One region of the Paenibacillus sp. FSL H7-0350 genome, then DNA from elsewhere that is predicted to be linked to it. Evidence: predicted binding sites of a transcription regulator. Region 1 holds the regulator's gene; each other region holds the start of a gene.

Region 1 (9,857 bases):
TCGAAGGTTATGTGCGGATTGAAGAATCCGACATGTATCTGTATCCGGACCTGAGCACTTGGGTAATCTTCCCTTGGGTGACAGACAGCCGTGTGGCACGTTTGATTTGTGATGTGTACATGCCGGACGGAACACCGTTTGCCGGAGATCCGCGCGGTATCCTCAAACGTTGTCTGCAGGAAGCGGAAGAAATGGGCTTCACTGCTATGAACGTTGGACCTGAGCCGGAATTCTTCCTGTTTAGAACTGATGAGAAGGGCAATCCGACCACTGAGCTGAATGACCAGGGTGGATATTTCGATTTGGCGCCGATGGATCTTGGGGAGAACTGCCGTCGTGAGATCGTATTGACACTGGAGGAAATGGGTTTTGAGGTTGAGGCTTCCCACCATGAAGTGGCTTCCGGCCAGCATGAGATTGACTTCAAATACGCCGATGCCATCAAGGCAGCGGATCAGATTCAGACCTTCAAGCTTGTCGTGAAGACGATAGCCCGTCATCACGGCCTGCATGCAACCTTTATGCCTAAGCCTTTGTTCGGTATGAACGGATCGGGGATGCACGCCCACCAATCCCTGTTCAATGGCAGCGAGAATATGTTCTACGATGAGAGCGATAAGCTGGGTCTAAGCAAGACAGCCCGTTATTACATGGCAGGGATTCTGAAGCACGCACGTGCATTTGCTGCAATCACTAACCCGACGGTCAACTCCTACAAACGTCTGGTTCCTGGTTATGAAGCACCTTGCTACGTTGCATGGTCTGCAAGCAATCGCAGCCCGATGATCCGTATTCCGGCTTCGAGAGGGCTTAGCACACGCGTTGAGGTTCGTAATCCGGACCCGGCGGCTAACCCGTACCTTGCACTGGCTGTAATGTTGAAGGCAGGTCTTGATGGAATCAAGCGTAAGCTGGATCTTCCGGCTCCAATTGACCGTAACATCTATGTCATGTCCGAAGAAGAGCGGATTGAAGAAGGCATTCCAAGCCTGCCATCCGATCTGAAGGAAGCTCTGAACGAAATGATCCGCAGCCACGTGATCACAGAAGCCCTCGGCGAACATGCCCTGGCCCACTTCTACGAGCTGAAGGAAATCGAATGGGATATCTACCGTACCCAGGTCCACGAGTGGGAAAGAGATCAGTACATGACGCTTTACTAGGATACAGCAGCCCCTGGCGCTATACGCGCCGGGGGCTTTTTTGTGGTACGCCCAGCATGGGCGTCATCTTTAGGGTGAAAGTCCCGAGCGGGGGCTGGCAAGCGCCTACCGTTAGCCAAGGGCAAGGGTGTCTACCGTGAGGTGGAATCTGAAGGAAGCCGGAGGCAAAAGCACGGCCTGAGGTACACGAATCCAATTAGAGGCGGCTGCAGCCGGATGAGTCACCCACACATGACAAAATCCAAAGCTGCCAAGTGCTGTAGCCGTAGACTTGGGCAGGCGCGGGCGGAAAGATGACGTTCTTATCTGGGGAGGCCTGTCGGATATGCAAGGAAAAAAACTTGTAACCGTAGCTGAGAGGCTACGCTGAACTGGCAGGAGTCAGCAGAAGCCATAGTACGTAAACTGTTGCAACCGTTTACGGAAGGGCTGAACCGAAAGGAGAGAGGAAACCGATGCGTTCGCATGAAGAGCAACGACAGCAGAATATCTCGCAAGAGAGCTTGCGGCAAAGAGAAGCGGTGAAGCCGTCAGGGTATGCCGGAGCGCCGAGTTCTTCATCGGCACAAGTCGGCCTTTCCTCTCGCAAAGCAGAGAGCCACCTGCTGGAGCGAATGCTCGAAGGAGATAACCTTCGGCTCGCATACAAACGAGTGGTCCAGAACGGAGGAGCACCCGGTGTGGACAATGTAACGGTAGCGAATCTACAGGCTTATTTGAAAACACATTGGGAACCGGTGAAAGCCGAACTTCTTGCGGGTACCTATAAACCTGCACCCGTCAAACGGGTGGAAATCCCCAAACCCGGAGGCGGCGTACGGCTGCTAGGCATCCCGACGGTAATGGACCGCTTTCTCCAGCAGGCTCTTCTACAAGTCATGAATCCGGTCTTTGACGCAGGATTCTCGTGGTACAGCTACGGATTTCGGCCGGGAAAGAGCGCCCATGACGCCGTGAAACAAGCACAAAGATATATCCAAAGTGGTTTGAGATGGGTCGTAGACCTCGATCTCGAGAAATTCTTTGACCGGGTAAATCACGATAGGCTCATGGCAAGGGTTGCGCGGAAAGTAGCAGACAAGAGAGTACTAACACTGATTCGCGCGTATCTTAGCGCCGGAGTGATAGTCAATGGAAAGCTGGAGCATAGCCGGGAAGGAACGCCACAAGGCGGTCCGCTCAGTCCGCTTCTGGCAAACATTCTATTGGATGATCTGGATAAGGAATTGACCGGACGCGGACTGCGGTTTGTACGCTACGCGGACGACTGTAATATCTTTGTGGCGAGTAAACGAGCGGGCGAACGGGTCATGGAATCGGTCAGCCGATTTGTAGAAGGAAAGCTAAAACTGAAAGTGAACCGGGAGAAAAGTGCGGTAGCCAGACCCTGGCACCGGAAGTTCCTAGGATTCAGTTTCCTGAGCCAGAAACAGGCAACCATACGAATAGCGCCGAAGAGTCTTAAAGCATGCAAAGAGAGAATTCGAGAGCTAACGAACCGAACCTGGTCCATCTCAATGGAAGAACGAATAAGCCGATTAAATCAATATCTGATGGGCTGGCTAGGCTATTTCCATTTGGCATCGGCCAAGAAACACCTCCAAACGCTGGACCAGTGGATTCGAAGAAGGTTGCGAATGTGCCTGTGGAAACAGTGGAAACGAGTACGCACACGAATCCGCGAACTCCGGGCACTAGGAACGCCCGAGTGGGCCTGTTTCACAATGGCAAACTCACGGCGAGGCGCATGGGAAATGTCCCGGAATACAAATAATGCCCTTCCGACTTCCTACTGGGAAGGGAAAGGGCTGAAAAGTTTGCTTTCACGTTACTTAGAGCTTTGTTAACCTTTTGGAACCGCCGTATGCGGACCCGCATGTACGGTGGTGTGAGAGGACGGGGGTTTGCCGCCCCCTCCTACTCGATTTTTTTTAGAGAGTATGGTTTATATCTGAACGTGGATAAGTGCTCTTGCGTGTCGGCCGCGAAGGGTTAGTTAGATTGTGGTAAAGACATACCAAAAAAGTAGGCTTCCTAAAGCTAGCACAGCAGTCATACCAAGGAGCACACCAATAATGACTTTTTCAGATCTGTTATATTTCTTCACAATGCTCACCTCAATAAACTCTAATATAAAAACCAACAGCTTTCTTTTACCGAGAAATAAATCCCGGACTGCTGTTGGTTTATTGAACTGAACGTCTCTGATTAGGTTAATGCATGATTATTTATTGTGATGATCCTTATGATGAAGATCCCTATATTCATTCTTTGTTAAACCAAACAACATAGAATCATGATATTTACCATTGATATAGAAGATTTGACGTCGGACTCCTTCTTGAACGCATCCTACTTTTCTAAGCATAGCAGCCGATGCTTCATTTCCCTCCAGAACATAATCATTAAATTTATTAAGTCTGCGCTCGAAAAATGCATATTTTAAGAGCATGTGCACTGCCCTGGTACCGTAACCCTTCCCTCGATAGGGATGATCAATTACAATACCTATGCTGAACGTACCATTCCTCTCGTCAATACTGTTTAAATTAATACCACCTACCGTGTCACTGTTCATATTTTCAATAGTAAACATGATTCGGCCATTAGTGGATGTAAATTCAACATTCTCTTCAACGAATTTCTTCGCAACCGAGCTTGTGGGCGGCAATTCAATAGTACATTCCAGAAAACGACGGGCAGGGGTATCGAATGCAGATAAATATATATTTTCCCAATCCTCAGCCTCTATTGAACGCAATCTAATTTCATCATCTTGCCAATAATAGTTTGTATAATCTACATTTAGCATTAGTACACCTCCAAATAATATCACGATTCTATAAGTTTATCTCATGAAATATATATTTTGGAGGTGCTTTTTGATTATAAGTAATCTTAACATGATAATATTGGTTAGATGGTGTAGTTCTTAGATTATTCTTCAATGGAAACCGAGGACCGGAAGGCATACCATAGCAATCCATAAGCTAATCCGAAGTAAAGGAGTATACCGAGGATGGATATGGACAGAAGAATGATGATAACTTTATTTCCATTCATACATTTACCTCCTAAATAAAAAACTCTCCCAATATTAAAGTGTGGGGGAGAGACTGAAAATGAAGACTAAACAAAGCCTTTACATCATAATATAAAGGAATTACAATTCCAGATCAATCCAATTCATTTTACATACTATTCCATCTCCTATATACTTAACCAGAAGAGAATTCTAGTGGCAGACATGGGAGTGGATGATGAAGAATACATATAAGATTATGCTTTCGCTATTGCTTGTCCTGGCGTTGATAGGTCCGGTGGTGGCTGGAGCGGAAGGAGCGGCTGTGCCAGCGGAGACCCAAGAGAGGCTTATGGAGCAATATGGGCTGGATGCGCCGCCTCTGCCGGTATGGGATTGGAGTAGCGTTGATGTCGGGGGCAGTGGGATTGCAGGCGGGATGCTGTTCGTGTACCGGATGTTTGTGAATCCGCTGGGGTTCTTGTTGCAAGAGATACTGTATATTCTGTAGTTGAGGGGGAAAAGAATGAATTCGCGTTATGATATCCCAAGTCCTGCACGCAGAGTCCGTAGGAGATCGGGCGGTAAATCATTACTGGTCCTTATTCTTGTTCTGATTGTGATGGCTGTTACGAATCCGGGGAAGGAAGCCTTCAGTGAATATTCTGTGAAGAATCTTGAGAATACGCTAGATCAGGTAATAGGCGACGGAATTAGCAAGCTGGTGGCTCAGCCTGTAATTGAGTCTTTGACCGAGCGGGATAACTACATTTTGTTCTCAGTATTTAGCGTACCAGACCTTAAAAATACCAATTTTTTTACCAGGGATGGCGGGGCTACTAAGAAGTATATTGGATTGTTTAAAATCCTTTTTATCAAGCTGTAAATATGGTTTACATATTGTTCCATGACCCGGTATAATTAAATAGATGGTTGTCGGAATCTTTTATCATGGTTGTGGAACAAGGAGGAACGAAGTTGAATACGGCTTATAAAGTACTGTCCAGTGATGCTGATCTATTCGCTGCCGCACTGGCACAGGTACAGGTCTACGTCGTTCAGCTGGTTGATGGCAAACCGCATGTGATTGCTGATTATGCCGGACCTGTACAGAAATGGACACCGGAGTACATAGTGCTGGCCGGAATGACTTATAGACGCGATGAATTTGAATTCCGGGTACGGTTGAACAAAAAGTAAGCAGATTACCTGTCCGCTGCTTGCTGCTCTTACATTACTGCCGAATCACACAAGCTTTGGAGTCATTCTTGGCATCTCTTATACTATCCAAGTGTAAAAGAGGTGTAAAGATGAGCCAAAGAGAACGTAACCGGATTCGCAGAGCCATTAATGTCCTGCTGACACAGCGGGCTGTCCTGCTGGAGAGACTGGAAGAAATCAATGAGAATCTGCGCAGAGTGCCTAGAGGTTCGCGGGCCAGAAGAGAGCTGCTGGCAGCCAGAGAATCGATCCGCGAGGCTATCCGTTTGAATACGGTGGCTATCCGTCTGTTGAGAAGTGTGCTGTAGTCTGTATCCGCTCTAATTCATTTGAATCACTGGAACCCTTGGGGCGCAATCTGGCGTCTCAAGGGTTTTTGTGAGTTCCTATTCCCTGATGGTGACACGGGTACCTATGGGAACGAGGGCAGCCAGGGTGAGAACATCTGCGTTATACATGCGGATACAGCCATGGGAGACCATGTGGCCGATGGAAGCAGGGTTATTGGTTCCATGGATGCCATAATGCGGCTTGGATAGACCCATCCAGAAGGCTCCGAACGGGCCACCCGGATTGGGCTGCTTGTTAATGATGGTGTATTCGCCTACAGGCGAGACGGTTAACATTTTGCCGATGCCGACAGGGAAGCCTCTGGTGACGACGTCATTATCCAGCAGGTACAGCATGCGCTGTGACAGATCGACGATAATTCGGTAATTGGGCATACAGATCAGCACTCCTTTGTAACAGGATATGTGCGGAGCTATGCAGCGGTTCTCAGAAAAAGTGGCCAAAAAGCTTAGTGCGAACAAATGTTTGCATTCGGCTTTTTGGCCACTTTAATAAGTGAAATGAACAGAAAACAGGCTGCTTCGCATGGTGCGGAGCAGCCTGTTCTTAAGCGGGGAGTAGATTAGTGGATATCGCGGAATAATCCGATGACCCGTCCCAAAATCGTAACCCGGTTAAGGCGGAGAGGCTCGTATGCCGGATTCTCCGGCTGCAGCCTGATATGATCCCGTTCCTTGTAGAAGGTCTTGACAGTTGCTTCATCTTCTTCGGTCATCGCTACAACAATATCGCCATTGTCGGCAGTCTGCTGCTGGCGTACGATGACATAATCCCCGTTCATAATTCCGGCATCCACCATACTGTCACCAAGGACAGATAGCATAAATACCTTGTTATCGCCTACATAATGAGCAGGTAACGGGAAGTAATCCTCAATATTCTCTGTAGCTGTAATAGGAACACCAGCTGTAACCTTACCCACTACCGGGATGCGGGTAACGGTCTGGACGAATTGATGCACATTCTCTGAATCTTCCTGGCCGAGCAATTCAATCGCACGCGGCTTCGTAGGGTCACGGCGGATCAGGCCCTTCTTCTCAAGCCGGTCCAAGTGACCATGCACGGTAGAGCTGGAGGCCAGGCCGACAGCCTCGCCAATCTCGCGGACGGACGGAGGATAACCCTTGCTGCGGACTTCATTACGTATAAATTCCAGGATCGCCAGCTGACGACTAGAAATCTTTGACATCGGTATCAACCCCATATACTATGTTTGGGAAAATTATAACATAGAACTTCCGTTCGTACAAACATAAGTTCTAAAATGAGGAAAAAAAGAGAACGCAAATAAAGAGAACAGACGTTCCGAAAAAACTATTGATCGAAACACATGTTCGTGTTATATTATTTTCGAAAGCAAGAACATGTGTTTGGAGGATGATGATCATGTTAAAGTATAGTACATACAACAGCATCTACAATAATGAGGATATCAAGGTGTCCGCTCCCGGTAATCCAACTGCTCATAGTAATGTAACCAAGGTCAAGGATGCGATTCTTCATAGTCTCACTGCGCTATCATCACTATTCCGTCAGGTCAGCCTGATGAAGATGGTTTTGGTGCTGATGCTTGTTATTTCGGGATTCACTGTGGTGGGGAATGTTTTTGCCGGTTCGGTCTCTTCACTGAAGCCGGATAAGCGGATCGTAGTCGAACGCGGTGATACCTTATGGAGCATTGCGTTAAGTAACAAGCCTGAGGACATGAGGACAGCCGTATATATAGAAGGAATAATGAAGACGAATCATTTGGAGAACAGTGTCATTAAGGCCGGAGATATTCTGACTTTACCTTTATACTGAAGGATTGTGTCAGACTAATGATCGACTCGGAGAGCTTTCAGGGGGTAGACCTTGACAAGCTCTTTTTCTCATGGCAAAGTTAAAATGAATTTAGAGGGAGGGAAACGTATTGAATATTGACGAATTGGTCGCACGCATCAATGAATTGGCACGCAAAGCTAAGAACGGCGGCCTGAATGAAGAGGAACTGGCTGAACGTGCCAAGCTCCGCGAGATTTACCTGGGGAATATCCGCACTAACTTTCGGGCCCAGCTTGATACTATCGAAATTGTGGACAATCCGGAGCATGAAGAGGGCAATAACGGACTTAAGCATTAGCCTGTTGCCTTTTCATAGATAATACAGGATGACTAGGGGGAACTTACATGGCCCGTTCTTGGGAAAGAATGGTTCAACGCAATACCAAGCAAATTAACCAGCAAAGAAAGAAGCAGGGGAAGGATTCCATTTACACTTCCAGCACTAAGACTGCCGCGAAAAGCATTGATATTTTCAAAGGCCGGAATATTGTATTCCCCGTTGTACTGATGCTGCTTGGCATCATGTTCTGGGTGGTAGGCTCAATTGACGAGGCCAAAGGAAGCGGGATTCTGGCCAACTGGCTGGGTGTGGTGCTGTACTTCCTGCTTGCTGCGCTGCTGTTCTTCCGCCGTCCGTTCCTTAAGGTTGAGCGTGCGCGTATCTCTACTATTAAATACAACCGCGAACGCTTCCTCGCTGCGGCGGATATTGAGAAGATCACTTTATCACGCAGTGTAGTAACCATTAAGTATAAGGGTAAGCGCAAGCAGTGGATTTTCTCCAAGCTGATTAACCGTTATGACACCGCTGCGATGGGGGAACGTCTGGAACAGTTCGCGAAGAACAACAATATTGAACTAGTGCACGAATAGGAAGACAGACCAGCATATAGGGAGTGGGAGAAGAAATGCCGATTACCGCCGTACTATTTGACCTTGACGATACCCTGCTGTGGGATGACCGCAGCGTGGAAGAAGCCTTCCGCTATGCTTGTGAGGCTGCTGGAGATTCCGTTGATCCACAGGAGCTGGAAGCTGCTGTACGCAGAGAAGCCCGTGCCCTCTATGAATCCTATGAGACATATCCGTTCACCAAGCTGATCGGTATTAACCCGTTTGAAGCGCTATGGGCGAACTTCACTGCCGGTGAACAGCCGGAGTTCCGTCAACTGGAGCAGCTTGCCCCCGTCTACCGTAAGGAATCCTGGCGCCGCGGCCTCGCCTCACTCGGAGTAGAGGATGAAGCGCTGGCTGCACAACTGGCCGATAAGTTCGCCGCTGAGCGCCGCAGCCGTCCCTATATCTATGAAGAGACGCTTCAGGTGCTGGACGAGCTGCACGGCAAGGTGAAGCTGCTGCTGCTGACGAACGGCTGCCCGGCACTTCAGCAGGAGAAGCTGGATGGTGTACCGGAGCTTACCCCGTATTTTGACCATATTGTGATTTCGGGAAGCTTCGGCAAAGGCAAGCCGGACAAGGGAATCTTCGAGCATGCGCTCGGACTGCTGGATATTGCTCCAGAGCAAGGTATAATGGTGGGTGATAAGCTTACGACAGATATTCTAGGCGGCTTATCCGCCGGACTGACCACAGTCTGGATCAACCGGAATAGGAAAGCTTCGGACCCGGAGATTACGCCGGATTATCAGATCAGCCATCTCTCAGAGCTTCTGCCGCTGGTAGACTCCCTGTAAATTGAATTCCATGAAGCCAGTATCTTATTTATGTGGATATTGGCTTTTTTCTATCTGCTATATTGTTTGAACTTGAAATAATACTGTATAGGGAAAAGTGGCGGAGGAGAAATTTGGAACTGAAGGAGCGTTAGCGTCCGCCTGAAAGCTTTCCGAAGGAAAGCTCGCGTCGTAAGCATCAGCTGTTACCCGATTTCAACTGCTAGCAGCGGTTTAATTCAAGAAATCTGGGAACAACAGCGGCCGGAGGGCCAAACATTCTTTGGAGTCACGGCAATCCCAATACAAACACTTGAATCAAAGATATGACTATTCTCATATTCACGAGTGAATCATGCAGCTTCTTTAAGGCAAATTGAATAAAATGTGTATAATAAGGAGAGTAGCGATCTGACTTTCATTGTAATATAAAAATGATATGTTTCATGGATGAAGAAGAATCTACCTATGAACCGGGAGGACTTCAGATGATGAAGCCAAGGATACGCAGGGGACTGATGTGCATTGTGATGGGGATGACGCTAGCAGGATGCTCGGGGAATAAGGAAGACGAGATGCAGATGCAGATGCATGCTGCGGCCA
Region 2 (9,857 bases), 3.5 Mb from region 1:
GGAAATCTTCTTTTATCTGCTGCATCATCGCGGCAAAGTGGTCAGTAAAGCGACTCTAATTGAGCTAATATGGGCTGATTTTGATCCGGACAGGGCCTATCCGCAGTTATATACCGCTGTGTATCATATCCGCAAAATGCTGGAGCCTTTCAGCAGAGAACGGATTCTCCTGCAAAATACGGCGGACGGCTATCTGCTCAAGCTGGATGGGATCTGCCTGGACGTTGATGAGTTTGACCGCTTTATCCAAGCGGGGTTAGAGCTGTCGAATGACACACTGCCTGAATATGAACGAATCCTGAAGCTGTTCAAGAGCGAATATCTGGAGGGGTACGATTATGTGTGGGCGGAGCTTGAACGGCAGAGATTCCAGCTGCAGTGGATTCGGCTCAAGCTGAATCTGGTCCGCTGGTATATGGGGAATGCAGAATATGAACAGGCCTTTAAGCATATTGAACAGGTGTGCACCCGCTATCCGTTAGAGGAGCAAGCGCAATTATTGTACATGCAAATATCGGATAGCATGGGCTTTCATTTTCTGGTGCAAAGACAATATGTATTACTGGAAACGGTTATGGAAGCAGAGGTTGCGGAGAAACCGAGCCGGGAGATTGTCAAATGGTATAGGGATTGGGACAACAAGCGTCAAAAAGGGTGAATCCGTGGATTCATCCTTTTTGCCCTATCTAAATTATGATATATTTAATCTTGAATGAACTGGTTCTGCAAAGACCCGACGAAGGAGCACCCCATGACCCAATTTGTCTACAAGCAGATTATTGCTGACCTCAAAACGAAGATCTTTGCCGGGCAGTACGCCGATATGAAGCTGCCGGATGAGCGCAGTCTCAGCGAGGCGTATCAGGTTAGCCGCAGTACCATTAAGCGTGCGCTGATGAAGATGGAGAGCTCGGGCATTATTTTCAAGAAACGCGGCTCCGGCACCTTCATCAATCCGCTATACATAAAGAACGATTCGATCTTCAATTACGAGGGCTCTAACCTGGGGGTGTCGGATAACTTCCAGATGCACGGCAAGAAGCCGGAGATCAAGGTGCTGAGCTTCGAGGTCATCCGGCCCACGGAGGAGCTTCAGCGGGATTTGTTCCTGATGCCCCATGATTTCGTGTATAAGATCGTGCGTCTGCGTCTGTTTGAAGGTGCGCCCTTCATGATTGAGACGGGATATATTCCGATCAAAATTGTGCAAAATCTCGACCAGACGATTATCGAGGGCTCGATTTTTCATTATCTGGAGGAGTCGCGCAATCTGGCGGTGACTAAATCCTTTTTGTCTATTTTTGCCGAGCCGTCGCTGCCGAATGACCAGGAGCTGCTCCATCTGAAGGAGAATGAACCCGTAGGGATTATGGAAGGAATCTTCTTCCTGGATAACGGCACGCCGTTTGAATTCTCGCATATGCGCTTCCATTATGAGTATCTGAAGTTCAACACGTTCGTGTCTGTGCATTAACGGGTGGACGTTGTAAATAGCATAACTGAGGTATAGCAGGCCGGGAGGAGTCCCGGTCTTTTTGGCATCTTTTCGGACATAACAAATTAATCCATAAATATAAAAAAGAATATAATTTTGTGCGAATTTTGCAGCGAATTTCATACTATGTTCAAAATTTCACAATATTGGACCGTATTAATTTCTAAAAAGATTGAATTTCTGAAATGCCGATGTATGATGTAACTGTAGAAGTGATACATTCAAAATACAAAGAAAAAGATTAGGGAGTGGAAGACATGGGATTAACAATCGAACAGGTGGATTATTCCTCGAAAACGTATCTGGAAAAGCTTGACGCTTACTGGCGTGCAACGAACTACATCTCCGTAGGCCAGCTTTATTTAAAGGATAATCCGTTGTTAAGAGAACCGCTGAAGGATGCAGATGTCAAAGTGAAGCCGATCGGACACTGGGGCACCATCCCTGGGCAGAACTTTATCTATGCGCACCTGAACCGTGTAATCACTAAATATGATCTCAACATGTTCTATATTGAAGGCCCGGGCCATGGCGGTCAGGTGATGGTATCGAACTCTTATCTGGACGGAAGCTACACTGAAATCTACCCCCAGATCACCCAAGACATCCCTGGTCTGAAAAAGCTGTTCAAGCAATTCTCTTTCCCTGGCGGTGTAGCCTCCCATGCTGCTCCTGAAACACCTGGATCCATTCACGAAGGCGGCGAACTGGGTTACTCCCTGTCGCACAGCGTGGGTTCGATTCTCGATAACCCTGATCTGATCTCTGCAGTAGTTGTAGGTGACGGCGAAGCAGAAACCGGCCCTCTGGCCGCTTCCTGGCTGTCCAACCGGTTCATCAACCCGATTACAGACGGTGCTGTATTGCCGATTCTGCATTTGAACGGCTTCAAGATCAGCAACCCTACCATCCTCTCCCGGATGAGCAGAGAAGAATTGACCGCATATTTTGCCGGAAATGGCTGGGAAGCATTCTTCGTAGAAGGCGAGAACCCGGATCTGATGCACCCGGAAATGGCGAAGGTGCTGGATACGATCGTAGAGAGAATTGCCGCAATTCAGAAGAATGCCCGTGAAAATAATGATACTACCCGTCCTGTATGGCCGATGCTGGTCTTCCGTACGCCTAAGGGCTGGACTGGTCCCAAAGCATGGGACGGCGTGCCGAATGAAGGCTCCTTCCGTGCCCACCAGGTGCCGATTCCGGTTGATCAGAAGAACATGAAGCATGCTCCGGCATTGCTTGAATGGCTGAACAGCTACAGACCTGAAGAATTGTTCGATGAGAACGGCCGTCTGAACGCGGATCTGGCTGAGCTGCTGCCAACCGGCGACAGACGTATGGGGATGAACCCTGTAACGAATGCCGGCAAGCTGATCAAAGACCTGCACAAGCCGAACTTCCGCAACTACGCCCTGGATAATTCCGTTCCGGGTCAAGTGATTGCACAGGATATGGCCGTGCTGGGGAAATACCTGAAAGAGGTTGTTACGCTCAACGAAGAGAACCGCAACTTCCGGATTTTTGGACCGGATGAGACTATGTCTAACCGTCTGGGACCTGTATTCGAAGTGACCAAGCGCCAATGGATGGATGCCATTCAGGAACCGCAGGATGAATTCCTTGCTCCATACGGCCGTGTCATTGACTCCCAGTTGTCTGAGCATCAGGCGGAAGGGATTCTGGAAGGGTATGTCCTGACTGGGCGCCACGGATTCTTCGCCAGCTATGAAGCGTTCCTGCGCGTGGTTGACTCGATGATTACCCAACACTTCAAGTGGCTGCGTAAGGCGACAGATCAGACCTGGAGAGAAGATATTCCTTCCCTGAACGTGATCGCCACATCGACCGTATTCCAGCAGGACCATAACGGTTATACCCACCAAGATCCGGGTCTGCTCGGCCATCTGGCTGACAAGAAGCCTGAATTCATCCGTGAGTATCTGCCGTCCGATGCGAACAGCTTGTTGGCTGTCTTCGACACGATCCTGAATGACCGTCAGAAGATCAACCTGATTGTATCCTCCAAGCATCCGCGTCCGCAGTGGTTCTCGGCCGACGAAGCTCAGGAGCTGGTAACTAAAGGCCTCAAGATCATTGACTGGGCCAGCACCGACAAAGGCGGAGAGCCAGATCTTGTCATCGCTTCTTCGGGTACAGAACCAACTATGGAAGCCTTGGCTGCCATCTCGATCCTGCATGAGAAGCTGCCTGAGCTGAAGATCCGTTACATTAACGTAGTCGATCTGCTGAAGCTGAGAAGTCAGAAGCTTGATCCGCGCGGCTTGTCTGACGAGGAGTTTGATCAATTTTTCACAAAAGATAAACCGGTCATCTTCGCCTTCCACGGCTATGAAGGCCTGATCAAAGACCTGTTCTTCGACCGCCACAACCATAACCTGCATGTGCATGGCTACCGCGAGAATGGCGACATCACTACACCGTTCGATATGCGTGTCCTCAACCAGATGGACCGCTTCGACCTCACGAAGGAAGCTGTGCTGAGCCTGCCGGAAGCAAGCAAATACCAGTCCATCGCTGACGAGATGGATGCCATCGTGCAGAAGCATCATGCATACATCCGCGAAGAAGGCATTGACCTTCCAGAGGTTGAGAACTGGGTATGGAAGGCTTTGAACTAAGGTTAGGACGATAGAGTTATTTCATTAATAATATAGAAGGCTTGAATCAAGGAGCGCTCCGGTTAGTCATGTTGATGGCTGCGGGGCGCTTTTTGTATCCGATGGTTGAAGTTGGATGTCCGGGATCGATGAGGTCTTCGGCGCTTCCGGCTGCAATGCTCTCTTCCGCTGCCCCGCAGAAAGTACAGGCACACCGCCCCTTCCATTCATCTCCACCATGTGCTTCCAGTAGCGCTTCGGCATCAGTGAGGAACGCAGCCGGTCGTTGTAGCGCTCCTTGATGCCGATGGCATTGTAGAAGCCAGTCCATAAGCGGCGGTACGCTTCCTCCGTCTCATCGGGCTCGGGCGGGGTCCAGCCGTTTAACGGCACGATGGCCTCCCGTCCGGGCTCATGAATCAGCGCAGCTCCGTGCGTCTGATCGTAGATCATGAAGCTCTCCCCCTGGAACCGGTCGCAGAAATGCTCCTGGATCACAGGCAGCACATAGCCCTGCGGTTCAATGACTGCGGCCATGACCGGTCCGTATACGGAGAAGCGGACGAAGCCTGTATACAGATGCGCTTCATGCCGGAGCTGCTGTACGGCCTTCATTAGTGTGTTCACCGTGTCGTCGGCCAGCATATTCATCACCTTGCGGCCATGCTGGAAGCCGAGATACAGGAAGTTCAACAGCAGCATTTCCTTCTCGGGAGCGCAGCTCCAGAAGCCCAGACGCACCAGTTCTTCGGCTTCCCGGCTGATCCGCAGCGGCAGGGATTTCAGTACCCGTGCTGCCTTGTCCTTGTCAGTCTCGATCCATTTGGCCTCCAGCAACAGCCCCTGCTCTGCATCTGCGGAATGTATCGTTAACGGAGTCTCCTTCCAGGCATAGCTCTCGAACACACAGCACAGCAGGCCCTCGAAGCTTCCATCATAGGTATACGCCAGTGCGGACGGCTTGAACATCAGGCCTTCGCCCCCTTCTTGAGCAGGTTCCAACTATCTGCTGCCGGAAGTGCTGACAGGTTGAAGTCGTCGAACAGCGTGAGTTGCTCCACCTGCGGCTGCTGGAGAGCGAGCTGCTCCCCGGACATGAGTGAGCGAAGCAGGGTGTGCTCGCTTACCTTCAGTCCCTCCAGCGGTTTGTCCTTACAGGTGATGAAGAACTGAGCACGCTTGAGGACCACTCCCAGCTTCTTCAGCGCATGGAAATCGAGCGCTCCGGCCCGTCTGGCCTTCACGATCCGCTGTGCGCTTCTTACGCCGATGCCGGGTACACGCAGCAGCATTTCGTAAGGGGCGCGGTTGATCTCAACGGGGAACTGCTCCCGGTGGTTAACGGCCCAACTGCATTTGGGGTCCAGCAGCGGATTGAAGTTCGGCACGGCCTCATCCAATAATTCATTCGCCTTGAAGCCGTAGAAACGCAGGAGCCAATCGGCTTGATAGAGCCGGTGTTCCCGCAGCAGCGGTGGCTTGGTGTCGAGAGCGGGCAGGAGGGAATCCTCCACAACCGGGGTGTAGGCGGAGAAGAAGACGCGCTTGAGCGAGTATTTGCGGTATAATCCCTCCGTCAGATTAAGAATCTGGTAATCCGTATCTGGCGTTGCCCCCACGATCATCTGGGTGCTCTGTCCGGTCGGAGCGAAGCGGGGCGCGTGATTATACCGGACGATATCGGAGCGGTTCTCCTTGATCCGGCTGCTAATCAGCCCCATCGGCTTCAGGATGGATACCTTGCTCTTATCGGGGGCGAGCCGTCCAAGACTCTCCTGCGAGGGCAGTTCGATGTTGACGCTCATGCGGTCGGCGAGCAGCCCAAGTCTGGACAGCAGGGCTTCGTCTGCTCCGGGGATGGCTTTTACATGAATATAACCGTTGAAATGATAGACATTGCGCAGCAGCTCAAGTGCGCCGATTAACTGCTCGGTGGTGTAGTCGGGACTGCGCATAATGCCTGAGCTGAGAAATAATCCTTCTATATAATTACGGCGGTAGAATTGCATGGTGATATCTGCGATCTCTTCGGGGGTGAAGGCCGCCCGGCGAATGGGGTTGGACTTGCGGTTGATGCAATAGGCACAATCATATACACAGCCGTTGGTCATAAGCACCTTCAGCAGCGAAATACAGCGGCCGTCCGCCGCGAAGCTGTGGCAGATGCCCATCGCAGAGGTGTTGCCGAGCGTCCCGGCCTGGCCCTTACGGTCGGAACCGCTTGAAGTGCACGCCACATCGTATTTGGCTGAAGCGGTCAGAATCTCTAGTTTCTCCATTACATCCACGGTCTCAATCCCCCTCATATGTGAGCATTATATATCGAACGTACGTTCTTGTCAAAGCGTAATCCACCTCCCCGGCCGCCTGCAAAATGTATGCGCATTCCTTCTTGTGCTATAATAGAAATTGATGGTTCATGGAATGAGGAATCATGCGATTATTGAAAATCGGGTTAGGAGTGTTGCTAAAGTGAGAGGATATAACATATGGCGGCCTATCATGCTGATAGCCGTCGCGCTGCTGACAAGACAGCTAGTGACAAGTGTGTGCCTGATGTTCGGCATGTCGCAGGAATCGGCAGGCAGTGTAGCCATGCTGGGCATGATCGTTGCTGCTCTTATTATGTACAACCGCATGATGAAGGGCCGCCGCCGCAGATAAAATAAACAGAAGATCCGGACGTATTTATTCAGGCGCAGCGGATTGCATAGGAACAGGCTTGAAAGACGCCCGCACAGGTGTCTTTTTATTTTTAGAGCGGTGCTTGAATAATATGGCTGGAGCTTATATTCTTAGAAGGATATGCTATATGCAAGACCATACAGATTCAAGGTAACGTACATTCCCTTCGGGAGGGCGTTATTTATAGAATCAACCCACAGCATGGGAAATGAACATACAGGAGGAAACCAATTGAGTACACAGAACATTGGAGTGCCGTTAGAGGGTTTTGCAGAATTTAGCCGGACGGTAGCCGCAGAAGGCGCGGTACTGCTTAAGAATGAGGGACAGGTGCTTCCGCTGGGTAACGGTGAGAGCGTTGCTGTTTTTGGCAGAATACAGGTGAATTATTACCGCAGCGGTACTGGATCGGGCGGTAGCGTTCACGTTGCATATACGACGAACCTGCTGGATGGACTGCGCAGCAAGAAGAACATTAGCGTGAATGAAGAACTGGCTGCAGCCTATGAGGCCTGGATCGGGCTTAACCCGTTCGATGACGGCGGCAAGGTATGGGCTGCGGAGCCGTGGAACCAGAAGGAAATGCCGCTTACGGACGAGCTGGTGAAGCAGGCACGAAGCCAGTCAGCCAAAGCGGTTGTGGTTATAGGACGTACGGCGGGCGAGGATCAGGATAATGCCGATACCGCAGGCAGCTACCGGCTGACGGAAGATGAGAAGGCGATGCTTGTCTCGGTTACGGCTCATTTTGAACAGACGATTGTGGTGCTCAATGTGTCCAATATCATGGATATGAGCTGGGTGAATGACGCCGCTTATGTGAATCCTATCTCTGCTGTGATCTATTCCTGGCATGGCGGCATGGAAGGCGGCCACGCGATTGCCGATGTTCTGGCCGGAGAGGTTACGCCAAGCGGCAAGCTGACGGACACCATCGCGTATTCCATTGAGGATTACCCGTCGACCCGCAACTACGGCAATGAGTTCAAGAACCTGTACGAGGAAGATATCTATGTAGGCTACCGCTATTTCGAGACCTTCTGCCCCGATAAGGTTCAGTATGAATTCGGCTACGGGATCTCGTACACGACCTTCAAGCTGGAGCCGGAGGAAGCGAAGCTGGTGAACCAGGCGGGCGAGCCGCAGATTGAAATTGGTGTAACTGTAACGAATACGGGAGCGGTGTATACCGGTAAAGAAGTAGTGCAGGTGTATTACGAAGCGCCGCAGGGACAGCTGGGTCAACCGGCCAAAGCGCTGGCAGCTTTCGCTAAGACCAAGCTGCTCGAGCCTGGTGAGTCTCAGCGCCTTACTGTGAGCTTCCCGCTCCATTCCATGGCTTCCTATGATGACGCTGGTGTGACCGGGCATGCTTCCGCTTATGTGCTCGAAGCCGGTACCTACCGCTTCTATGCAGGCACCAGTGTCAAAGCGGTGTCAGCAGTGCTTCTGGACGGACAAGAAGGTTATGTGCTGGAAGAGCTTAAGGTTGTGGAACAGCTGGAAGAAGCAATGGCACCTACTGAGAGTTTCATGCGGATGAAGCCGGGTGCCCGTAAGGCAGACGGTTCGTATGAGCTTGTCTCGTCTGAGGTACCTACACGCAAGGTGGATCTGGCGGAGCGGATTGAACGCAATCTGCCGCAGACGCTTGCGCAGACCGGTAATCAGGGATATACCCTGAGAGATGTCCATGACGGAAAAGTCAGCATGAGCACCTTCATTGCCCAGCTAAGCGACCAAGACCTGGCGGCGATTGTCCGGGGCGAAGGAATGAGCAGCCCTCTGGTAACTCCGGGTACGGCTTCGGCGTTCGGGGGCGTCAGCGACAGTCTGTTCAGCTACGGCATTCCGGTTGCAGCTACAGCGGACGGCCCATCCGGTATCCGTATGGACAGTGGAGCGAAGGCTACACAGGTATCGATTGGCACCCTGCTCGCCGCTACATGGAACGCAGAACTGGTGGAAGCATTGTATGTCATGGAAGGCCAGGAATTATTGCGCAACCAGGTGGATGCGCTGCTGGGACCAGGGCTGAATATCCGGCGCAGCCCGCTGAACGGGCGCAACTTCGAATATTTCTCCGAAGACCCGCTGATTTCGGGGATCTTCGCTGCCGCATGCACACGCGGAATTATGAAGGGCGGCTCTAATGCGACGCTGAAGCATTTTGCCTGCAACAACCAGGAGAAGCACCGCAGTAAGGTCGATGCTGTCGTATCGGAACGCGCGCTTCGTGAGATCTACCTGAAGGGCTTCGAAATCGCAGTCAAGCAGGGCGGGGCCAATTCGATCATGACCTCCTACAACCCTGTGAACGGGCATTGGGCGGCTTCCAACTATGACCTCAACACCACGCTGCTTCGCGGCGAATGGGGCTTCCAGGGGATCGTCATGACCGACTGGTGGGCGATTATGAATGATGTGGTGAACGGAGGGCCGGCAGACCGTAAGAATATGAACTGGATGGTCCGTGCGCAGAACGATGTGTACATGGTTGTCAGCAACTATGGGGCAGAAGTGAACGCTTATGACGACAACACGATCGCATCTCTGGAGAACGGTACCCTTACCCGCGGGGAGCTTCAGCGCTGCGCAATCAACATCTGTGAGTTCATCATGAAGGCGCCGGTGTTCTCCAGAAAGCATGAGATTATTGAAGCGGTCGATACGTTCAAGGCTGATCTGGCTATCGCGGCTGAGCATGTACAGGTTCTGAGCGAGAACGCACAGGTAACGCCTGCGGTGTCCGGGCCGACCTACATTCAGGCTGACGAGGCGGGCCAGTACCGCATTATTGTCAGCATCATGTCTCCTGAGCCTGAGCTTGCGCAGAGCGCCTGCAACCTGACTCTGAATGGACAAGCGGTAACCACCATTCAGACGAACGGAACGGAAGGCCGGTGGATCAGACAGAAGCTGGTCAAGGTTGAACTGGAAGCCGGACGGTATGAGCTGAAGCTCGACTTCGTCAAGCCCGGTCTGCAGATTGAATGGATTGAATTCAAGCAGGTATAGCATCAGCACCATAGGATCAGCAACCATTGATAGCACCA
Region 3 (9,857 bases), 140 kb from region 1:
CATTTCGGCCGGGCCCATCACTCTGAAGCTGGAGGCTACACCTCGGACTTCACTCCAGTAAAGGTTACGGAAGTGCGGACGGTGGAGGAGAAGCTGGATGTGAATCAAGGCAAGCTGAATATGGGGCTGCGGACCTCTATTACCTACAAAGATGACCGGTACGCTTCCGCGCTGATGTACAACGGCATTCTTGGCGGTTACCCGCATTCGAAGCTGTTTGTCAACGTGCGTGAAAAGGAGAGTCTGGCGTATTACGCCTCCTCCCGTTATGACGGGCATAAAGGCATCGGGACGATTCAATCGGGGATTGAGACCCAGAACTACGGCAAAGCCGTTGATATTATCCGCAAGCAGCTGGATGAGCTGAAGGCCGGCAATATCACTGACCTGGAGCTTAGCCAGACCAAGGCGATGATCCGCAACCTGTTGTCCGAGATTCAGGATTCGGCGTTTGAGATGATCTCCTTTGATTTCAACCGCCAGCTATCCGGCAAAGACCGTTCTGCCCAGGAGCTGATGGAGCAGGTTGACGGTATGGGGGCAGCTGAAGTTAAGGCGGCTGCGGATACTTTTGAGCTGGATACGATTTATTTCCTGACAGGGAAGGAGGAATAGGAATGGAGAAGCTCCATTACGAACGGCTTCAAGAAACAATTTATCACGAGGTTATGGATAACGGACTGCAGGTGTATGTGCTGCCGAAGCCGGCTTTTCTCAAAACCTACGCCACCTTTGCCACGAAATATGGATCAGTAGACAATCACTTCAAGGTTGCAGGCGGCGAGGAGACTACAGTGCCGGACGGAATTGCCCACTTCCTGGAACATAAAATGTTCGAGGAGCCGGAAGGCGACATATTTGCTACCTTTGCGTCCAATGGCGCATCGGCGAACGCCTTCACAAGTTTCGACCAGACGGTCTATCTTTTCTCGGCCACAGAGAATATTGAACAGAATCTCAGCACCCTGGTTGATTTTGTGCAGCGTCCTTATTTCACCGATGAGAACGTGGAGAAGGAGAAGGGGATTATTGGGCAGGAAATCAATATGTATGCCGACAATCCAGACTGGCGCGTCTATTTCGGGCTGATTGAAGCGATGTATGCTACCCACCCGGTTCACATTGATATTGCCGGAACTATCGAATCCATCTCAACCATCACGAAGGAAACGCTGTACACCTGCTACAATTCCTTCTATCATCCCAGCAACATGCTGTTGTTCGTTGTCGGAGGGGTGGACCCCAAGCAGGTATTTGAACTGATCCGCAGCAATCAGCAGGGCAAGAGCTATGAGAAGCAGGGTGAAATTACTCGTATCTTCGCGGAGGAGCCTGATCAGGTAGCCTCAAAGCATGTGGAGAGCAGACTTGCTGTTTCCATTCCCAAAATGATGTTCGGATTCAAGGATAAGGTGGATGGTCTAAGCGGTGAAGCAGCGGTGCGCCGTGATCTGACCACGAAGCTGATGCTGGACCTGCTGTTTGGCAGCAGTACGGCATTGTATCAGAAGCTCTATGACGAGGAATTGATCTCGGACAGCTTCGGCCATGAATTTAACAGCTCTGCGGAGTATGCATTCTCGGCGATCGGCGGCGATACCAAAGATCCGGGACTGCTGCTTGAACGGATTAAGGAAGAGGTTCTACGTATTCTGGAGACGGGCTTCGCGGAGAAGGATTTCGAACGGGCCCGCAAAAAGAAAATCGGCGGCTTCCTGCGGATGCTGAATTCGCCGGAGAGCATTGCCCATGAGTTCACGCGGTACCAGTTCCGTGGAGGAGATCTGTTTGAAGTGCTTCCCCTGTATGAATCGATCACTCTGGATGAAGTCAATGTCCGGCTTCATGCCCATGTGAACTGGGAGCAGCTGGCCGTGTCGCTGGTGGTGAGTCCTTAATGATGTTACCGGGAGAGGACAGCAAACCGATTGGCGAAATGACAGTGCTCATTACCGGGGGCAGCGGGGGAATCGGCGGCGCGATCGCTGAGCGTTTTGCTTCGGTGGGAATGAACATTGTGATACATTATATGAATTCGCATGAAGCGGCAAATGATGTGGCCCGGCGCTGTCTGGCGCTGGGGGCAAAGGTAATGACCGTAGCGGCGGACATGAAAGACCGCAGTCAGCTCGTACGCATGGCCGAAAGGCTGGAGAGCAGCGGCATGATGCCGGATATCCTGGTCAATAATGCCGGGAAAGCTCATTATGGCATGTTAGCCGATCTGACCGAGGAGGAGTGGGACGATATCATGGCGGTGAATCTGAAGGGCACCTTCATGTGCAGCCAGATTTTCATGCCTTATATGGTCACGCAGCGTTACGGCCGGATCATTAATGTGTCTTCCGTATGGGGGATCTCGGGCGCATCCTGTGAAGTGGCTTATTCAGCAAGCAAGGGCGGAGTGAATGCTTTTACCAAGGCGCTCGCCAAGGAGCTGGCCCCCTCCAAGGTCACTGTGAACGCTGTTGCGCCTGGAGCGGTCCACACGGCCATGCTATCCAATTTGCAAGCGGATGAGCTGAAGATGCTGGAGGACGAGATCCCTGCGGGGAGACTGGCTACCCCTGAGGATATATCCTCGCTTGTTTATTTTCTGGCGCTGCCTGAATCGGGTTATATTACGGGGCAGGTCATCAGTCCGAACGGCGGCTGGATTACTTAATTACCGGTATAATGCCAGGAACCATGAACCTGCTCTGGAGAAATGCTCCAGCATAAGAACTTCCGGCTTGAGACATATTATAACTGTTGCTTCTAAATCTCAATATCATTACAAACCTGAGGAGGATTTAAGATGTCAACAGATTCCGTAGTGAAGAACTTTGATACCTGGAAAAGCTTTTTGGGAGACCGGGTCATTCAGGCCGAAAAAATGGGGATGAGCGACGAGACCATCACCAAGCTGGCGTTCGAAATCGGGGAATTCCTCGACAAGAAGGTCGATCCGGGCAACTATTCCAACCGGGCCATTAAAGAGCTGTGGGATGTCGGAACGGATGATGAGAAGCATACCATTGCCGGACTCATGGTCAAACTGGCGAAGAAAAACGCATAGTTACGCGGAAGAAGCTCCCCTTGCGGGAGCTTTTCTGCAATTATTACAATCGTGTCCTTGCCTTTCAATTTTTTTTTCTATATCATTAACATGACCCGTGTATCTGAAACAACATGCAGGGAAAAGGAATCTATGAGGTGCGCACAAGTGGAATATAAACAATGGTATATGGAGTATAAGATACATAAGAACAGACCCGGTCTGTTAGGCGACATCGCTTCTATGCTGGGTATGCTGGAAGTCAATATTCTGACGATTAACGGCGTAGAAGGCAAGACGCGCGGAATGCTGCTGGAAACAAGCGACGATGAGAAGATCATGCTGATGGGCGAGATGCTCAAGAAAGTTGATAATATAACGGTTACGGCACTCCGTACACCGCGGCTTGTAGACCGGTTGGCCGTCCGGCATGGGCGGTATATCGACCGTGATTCAGATGACCGTAAGACCTTCCGCTTCACCCGCGATGAGCTCGGGCTGCTGGTGGATTTCCTCGGTGAGGTGTTTAAAAAAGAAGGTAATCAGGTTATAGGACTACGTGGCATGCCGCGGGTAGGCAAGACGGAATCAATCATTGCCGGCAGCGTCTGTGCGATGAAGCGCTGGACGTTTGTCTCCTCAACACTTCTGCGCCAGACGGTCCGCAGCCAGCTCGCCGAAGACGAAATGAATCCGCATAATGTATTTATCATTGACGGGATCGTCAGCACTATCCGCTCGAACGAGAAGCATTATAACCTGCTGCAGAATGTCATGAGTATGGCAAGCACCAAGGTGATTGAGCATCCTGATATTTTTGTGCGGGAGTCCGAATTCACCTTCGATGACTTCGATATCATTATTGAGCTGCGCAACGCACCGAACGAAGAGATATTGTACGAGTCGTTTACGACAAGCTACAGTGAAGATCTTTAATATATTTAATCAGGAGCATTGCTCACACAACATTCAGGAGGTGATGGTATGTCGGAACTGGGCCGGCATTTGAAGGAGGCTCGTCTGCAAAAGGGGATGAGTCTTGATGATGTCCAGGAAGTAACAAAGATCCGGAAAAAATATTTGGAAGCCATCGAAGCAGGGGATTATAAAGTGCTTCCGGGCAGTTTTTATGTCCGGGCCTTTATTAAAACCTATGCCGAGGCGGTCGGGGTTAACCCGGATGAACTGATGGAGGAGCACGGCAATATGCCTGCCGCCCCCGTCGATACTACTATGGAGACCGTGATCCAGAAGCGGAGCCGCAAGCCTGAAACGGAGCGTAACGCCAAGTGGCTGCCGACCTTGCTTATGTGGACCTTTCCGATTTTAATTCTGGTGGTCATCTATTTATATGCTACTTCATCGAGTAATCAACAGGACCCGAAGCAGGCGGATACCGCAGACATGACTTCGGCAACGCAAGATCCGGCCAAGGTGAAGCCTTCACCTACTGCCGCTGGCGGAGGTGCAGTGCCTTCAGCGACAGCAGATGCGGCAGCTACACCTGATGCAGGAGCGGCGGCAACCACTGCGCCTGCTGCAACTCCAGAGCCGTCTCCATCGGCTGCTCCGGGGGCTGTTACCGTTACTCAAGACCGTAAATCGGGCAAGACGACGATCTATAAGGTCTCTGCGCCTGCCGGAAGCCAGGTTCAAGTAGTGATTGCCTCAACCGGAGTCAGCTGGCTTGAAGTGTACAAGGGCGAGAACTCCAAGGGGGAAAAGCTCAGCTTCGGGAACACCAAGGCCGGCGATAATCTCAGCTTCACGCTGGACAGCGAAGGCATGTATATCAAGTCGGGATATTCACCGGCTACGGCCATTTCGGTCAACGGACAGGCAATCACCGACGGCAAAACCTCCTCGCGTCTGCTGCTTGAACTGGATAGCGGGACGGATGGCGCTACTGGCGGGAGTACTACCGGAGAATAGTAGATCCAATGTATAGTCTTTGGCAGATTGGAGAACCTAGAAGTGTTTAACAGTTTTCTCGCCAAAGTGAGGTGTATTCTCTCATGACCGTCAGCTGGATTGTAACAGGGCTTGGTATTATTGTCAGTCTCCTGGGGTATTATTTGACACCGGGCGCCTGGGGATATGGTATTCTGGGCTTTGGACTGGCACATGTTCTGCTGGGGATTCTGGATATGTTCCGGGCTCCTGCACGCAGCAGATAATATTTAGGTGAGCGTCTCCCGGGCGGGTTCCGGGAGGCGTGTTTTTAGGTGCAAATTTAAGAATTTATATGTTCACACTATAAATTTTCCTTCTATTTCTCGCTGAAACGGTACCGTCCTTACAAAGGACGGAATGCCGTTTCCACTTGACTCTTTTCCAATATTAGACTTAGGAGCGCCTATCTCATATAATAGGAACAGACTAATTGTAACTAAAGGATGTGGAACCATGAGTTCAGAAAGTTCATTTGATATCGTATCCAAGATGGATATGCAGGAGCTGACCAATGCGGTTCATCAGACCGAGAAGGAAATTGAGAACCGGTTTGATTTCAAGAACAGCAAGAGCAGCCTGAAGCTGGAGAAGGATGCGCTTGTAGTCGCCTCAGAGGATGAATACAAGCTGAACGCAGTAATTGATATCCTCCAGACCAAGATGGTGAAGCGGGGAATCACGCTGAAGAATATGGATTTCGGCAAAGTGGAGCCGGCTTCGCTCGGCACGGTGCGCCAGCGGCTGGGGCTGCGGCAAGGGATAGACCAGGAGAACGCGAAGAAGATCAATATTCTGATCCGCGATTCCAAGCTGAAGGTCAAGAGCACCATTCAGGGTGATCAGATCCGTGTGACCGGCAAAAGCCGCGACGATCTCCAGCAGATTATCCAGCTTTTACGCAAGGCTGATTTGCCGCTTGACTTACAGTTTAACAATTTAAAGTAAGATCATGTGCCCCGCAGTGTATACTTACCTTACTTGCGGGGTGCTTTATGTTTTTTTGACACTTATTTATGGCTATAATATACTAGCTAAGCAGTTTTGAAGAACATGCTGTAATACCGGATTCGTATGGACTAGGGGAGGAACCTTCAGTGAATTTACCCAACCGTATCACATTAGCGCGTATTTGCCTTATCCCAATCATGATGTTTTTTCTGCTGGTGGACTTCAGCTTCTATCCGGAACCGATACATTGGGGCTCCTTTCAGCTTTCAATTAATCACTTGGTCGCGGCGGTTATTTTTCTGCTGGCAGCCAGTACCGATGGAATTGACGGTTACATAGCCAGAAAATATAACATGGTCACTAATCTGGGCAAGCTGCTCGATCCCCTAGCGGATAAGCTGCTGGTCTCGGCCGTGCTGATCTCATTGGTCGAGATGGGAAGATGCGATTCCTGGATTGCCATTGTTATCATCAGCCGTGAGTTTGCCGTGACCGGCCTGCGCCAGGTGGCACTGCTGGAAGGGAAGGTAGTGGCTGCAAGCAAATGGGGAAAGGTAAAAACAGTGATTCAGATTGTTGCCATTTCACTGCTGCTGCTTAACAATTTCCCGTTCCAGTTCGTCAGCATTCCTGTGGATGACATTGCCATCTGGGCGGCAGCCATCATTACCATTTACTCTGGCATTGATTATTTCGTGAAGAATAAGGAACTGCTGGATTTGAACAAAGCCTGAGATGCTGGAACAGGTTGAACCTTGCAGAATACCTACAATCAGGAGGAGAACGTCAGCTATGAAAGCAGAGATTATTGCCGTTGGAACAGAACTATTACTTGGACAAATCGTGAACAGCAATGCCCAGTTTCTTTCAGTAGAGCTGGCTGCATTAGGCATTGACGTTTATTTTCAGACCGTTGTGGGAGATAACAAAAGCCGCCTGCTGGAAGCGATCCGGATTGCTCAGAGCCGGGCGGATGTTATATTGTTCACCGGTGGCATCGGTCCGACCGAGGATGATCTGACCAAGGATGCGCTGGCTGCGGCGCTTGGCCGGACCCTGCACATTGACCAGCTGGCCATGGATCATGTGCAGCGCTTCTTTGATGACCGCAAGATTGTAATGACTGAGAATAACCGCAAGCAGGCGCTTGTCATTGAAGGGACGACTCCTCTGTCCAATGATACAGGCCTTGCGGTAGGGATTGCTTTTGCAGAAGAGGACAAATATTATATCGTGCTGCCGGGTCCGCCCCGGGAGATGAAGCCGATGTTCACGGATAAGGCCAAGCCATGGCTTCAGCAGCATGCACTTACTAGTGAAATGCCGCTCTACTCGAAGATGCTGAAGTTCGCCGGGATTGGCGAGTCGCTGCTGGAGGACAAGCTGATTGATCTGATCCGCAGCCAGAGTGATCCTACGATTGCCCCGTATGCCAAGGAAGGCGAAGTGACCGTGCGCATCTCTACCAAGGCGCCGTCCGAACGGGAGGCTATGGTCAAGCTCGATGCTCTGGAGAAGACGATTGCGGATATTCTGCCGGAGAATCTGTATGCCAACATCGATGTGCCGCTGGAGCAGCTGATTGTGGACTGGATGGCGGATGCGGGGCTCACTCTGAGTGCTGCCGAGAGCTGTACGGGCGGGCTGCTGATGGAGAGTATTACGAATATCCCGGGCAGCGCCTCCATGTTTGCCGGGGGGATCGTGTGTTATTCCAATGATATTAAGAAAAAACTGCTGAATGTGCCCTCCGCTATGCTTGAAGGCCCGGATGCCCCGGGAGCCGTGAGCCGCGAGGTTGCGGAGGTGCTGGCTGAGCAGGTGCGAATGATCGGTGACACGGACTTCGGCTTATCGGTTACCGGTGTAGCCGGACCGGGATATTCCGAGCGCAAGCCGGTGGGGCTTGTGTTCGTAGGACTGGCTGAGAGGGGCTGCAAGACAGAGGTATACGAGCTGAATCTGAAGGGCACCCGTGATAACATCCGCCTGCGCACCGTTAAGGCGCTGCTGTACCGCCTGTGGCGCCGGCTGGAAGAACGCAAGGTTGCCACTCCGCTGGAAGGCTCGGCCTTGCAATAACGGTTCAAGGCGGTATATAATTTATGTATGCGGAAGAACCGTGGCTTGAGCAATCATGCTGCGGTTTTTTGTTTTATATTATATATAACAAATTATCCTAAGGTTGTTCCTATTCACGTGATGAGCAGAAGAGAGGTACCTGCAAAAGTCTTGCATCCGGAAGGAGGCCTATGTCTTACAATAAAAGGGAGTATTATCCCTGTGAGTAAAAAAAACGAATGTATGTTCGAAAAAAGACTTGGCAAGACCTTCAATACACGTTATTATAATACTATAAACAGTGAAGGAAGTGGTCTGATTGTCAGATCGTCGTGCAGCGCTTGATATGGCGCTTCGTCAAATAGAAAAACAATTCGGTAAAGGTTCGGTAATGAAACTGGGAGAATCCACTCACATGAAAGTGGAAGTTGTACCTAGCGGATCTTTGGCACTTGATATTGCACTAGGTATTGGCGGACTTCCCAAGGGACGTATTATTGAAGTATATGGACCGGAATCTTCCGGTAAGACGACGGTTGCACTTCATGCGATCGCTGAAGTACAAAAGCAGGGCGGACAAGCTGCCTTCATCGATGCTGAGCATGCGCTTGATCCTAAGTATGCTAAGGCGCTTGGCGTTAACATTGATGAACTGCTGCTGTCCCAGCCTGATACAGGTGAACAGGCCCTCGAAATCGCTGAAGCGCTTGTACGCAGCGGAGCAGTAGACATCATTGTAGTTGACTCTGTAGCAGCATTGGTACCGAAGGCAGAAATTGAAGGCGACATGGGTGATTCTCACGTAGGCTTGCAGGCCCGTCTGATGTCTCAGGCATTGCGGAAGCTGTCAGGTGCCATCAACAAATCCAACACCATTGCGATCTTCATTAACCAGCTTCGCGAGAAGATCGGGGTAATGTTCGGTAACCCTGAGACCACTCCGGGTGGACGCGCTCTGAAATTCTACTCCTCCGTCCGTCTGGATGTGCGCCGGGTAGAGGGTATCAAGATGGGTAATGATGTCGTGGGTAACCGTACGAAGATCAAGGTTGTGAAGAACAAGGTAGCGCCTCCGTTCAAGCAAGCAGATGTAGATATCATGTACGGCGAAGGGATTTCCAGAGAGGGAAGCCTTGTGGATATCGGTACAGAGATGGATATCGTTAACAAGAGTGGTGCCTGGTATTCCTATGAAGGCGAACGTCTGGGTCAAGGACGTGAGAATTCCAAGCAGTTCCTGAAGGAACATCAGGATATTGCCCTGCTGATCGAGAACAAGATCCGTGAGGCAAGTAATCTCACGACTCTGGTAGAGGCACCATCCGAAGCGGCTGTGGCTGCGGAGCAAGAGGAAGAAGAGAAGCTGTTGCTTGAGATTGAGTAATTAAATCCCCCTCTACTTCTAATTGAATAATGAAGTCAAGATGGATAGGCGCCCTGTGAAGATGTAACAGGGTGCCTTTTCGCAAATATTTCAGCTTAAGTAGGTGATTGGCAGGATGGTTATACAATTGGATGAGGAATTCGAAGAACAGGATGAGCAGGTGCTGGCGGATTTCCCGGGAGATCAAGAGCTGGTAATTACACGGGTAGAGCGGCTCAAGAAGTCTAACTATCGTTATCTGATCCATTTCGGAGACTACAACATGACTGTTCATGAAGATGTCATGATTAAATACCGGATGATTACCGGGAGTACTTTTGTAAAAGCGGATCTGGAGGATATCGTTGCCGCAGACGAGCGCCAGCGGGCGTATGTGGAGGGGCTTAGGTATCTGGAGCGCAAGCCCAGAACGGGACAGGAGATGGCCCGCCGTTTAAGGGAGAAGGAAATAGGGGAGACTGTTATTGCCGAAGT

What was found. Region 1 encodes LexA, which represses DNA repair genes until DNA is damaged. Its sites were predicted from a motif close to CGAACATATGTTCG; they were not measured.
Region 2: the regulator LexA is predicted to act here: its motif matches at 6,440-6,453, upstream of NYE24_RS21570 (putative DNA modification/repair radical SAM protein).
Region 3: the regulator LexA is predicted to act here: its motif matches at 8,236-8,249, upstream of recA (recombinase RecA).

The regions. Positions count from the first base shown of each region.
Region 1 covers NZ_CP151972.1:1,193,719-1,203,575, reverse strand. Annotated here, with positions in the region: gene glnA (type I glutamate--ammonia ligase) at 1-1,163, shown strand, start outside; gene ltrA (group II intron reverse transcriptase/maturase) at 1,619-3,010, shown strand; gene NYE24_RS05580 (GNAT family protein) at 3,388-3,975, opposite strand; gene NYE24_RS05575 (hypothetical protein) at 4,101-4,226, opposite strand; gene NYE24_RS05570 (hypothetical protein) at 4,421-4,696, shown strand; gene NYE24_RS05565 (hypothetical protein) at 4,712-5,071, shown strand; gene NYE24_RS05560 (hypothetical protein) at 5,164-5,385, shown strand; gene NYE24_RS05555 (hypothetical protein) at 5,496-5,714, shown strand; gene NYE24_RS05550 (L,D-transpeptidase) at 5,793-6,131, opposite strand; gene lexA (transcriptional repressor LexA) at 6,320-6,946, opposite strand; gene NYE24_RS05540 (LysM peptidoglycan-binding domain-containing protein) at 7,144-7,560, shown strand; gene NYE24_RS05535 (DUF896 domain-containing protein) at 7,670-7,879, shown strand; gene NYE24_RS05530 (hypothetical protein) at 7,927-8,454, shown strand; gene NYE24_RS05525 (HAD-IA family hydrolase) at 8,490-9,275, shown strand; gene NYE24_RS05520 (FixH family protein) at 9,701-9,857, shown strand, end outside.
Region 2 covers NZ_CP151972.1:4,687,453-4,697,309, forward strand. Annotated here, with positions in the region: gene NYE24_RS21550 (response regulator) at 1-658, shown strand, start outside; gene NYE24_RS21555 (GntR family transcriptional regulator) at 752-1,474, shown strand; gene NYE24_RS21560 (phosphoketolase family protein) at 1,753-4,137, shown strand; gene NYE24_RS21565 (TIGR03915 family putative DNA repair protein) at 4,204-5,085, opposite strand; gene NYE24_RS21570 (putative DNA modification/repair radical SAM protein) at 5,085-6,395, opposite strand; gene NYE24_RS21575 (hypothetical protein) at 6,619-6,780, shown strand; gene NYE24_RS21580 (glycoside hydrolase family 3 C-terminal domain-containing protein) at 7,033-9,819, shown strand.
Region 3 covers NZ_CP151972.1:1,336,298-1,346,154, reverse strand. Annotated here, with positions in the region: gene NYE24_RS06225 (pitrilysin family protein) at 1-615, shown strand, start outside; gene NYE24_RS06220 (pitrilysin family protein) at 618-1,898, shown strand; gene fabG (3-oxoacyl-ACP reductase FabG) at 1,898-2,665, shown strand; gene NYE24_RS06210 (DUF3243 domain-containing protein) at 2,798-3,058, shown strand; gene NYE24_RS06205 (DUF3388 domain-containing protein) at 3,206-3,973, shown strand; gene NYE24_RS06200 (RodZ domain-containing protein) at 4,022-4,969, shown strand; gene NYE24_RS06195 (hypothetical protein) at 5,053-5,214, shown strand; gene NYE24_RS06190 (YajQ family cyclic di-GMP-binding protein) at 5,444-5,935, shown strand; gene pgsA (CDP-diacylglycerol--glycerol-3-phosphate 3-phosphatidyltransferase) at 6,085-6,672, shown strand; gene NYE24_RS06180 (competence/damage-inducible protein A) at 6,731-8,020, shown strand; gene recA (recombinase RecA) at 8,319-9,383, shown strand; gene NYE24_RS06170 (RecX family transcriptional regulator) at 9,499-9,857, shown strand, end outside.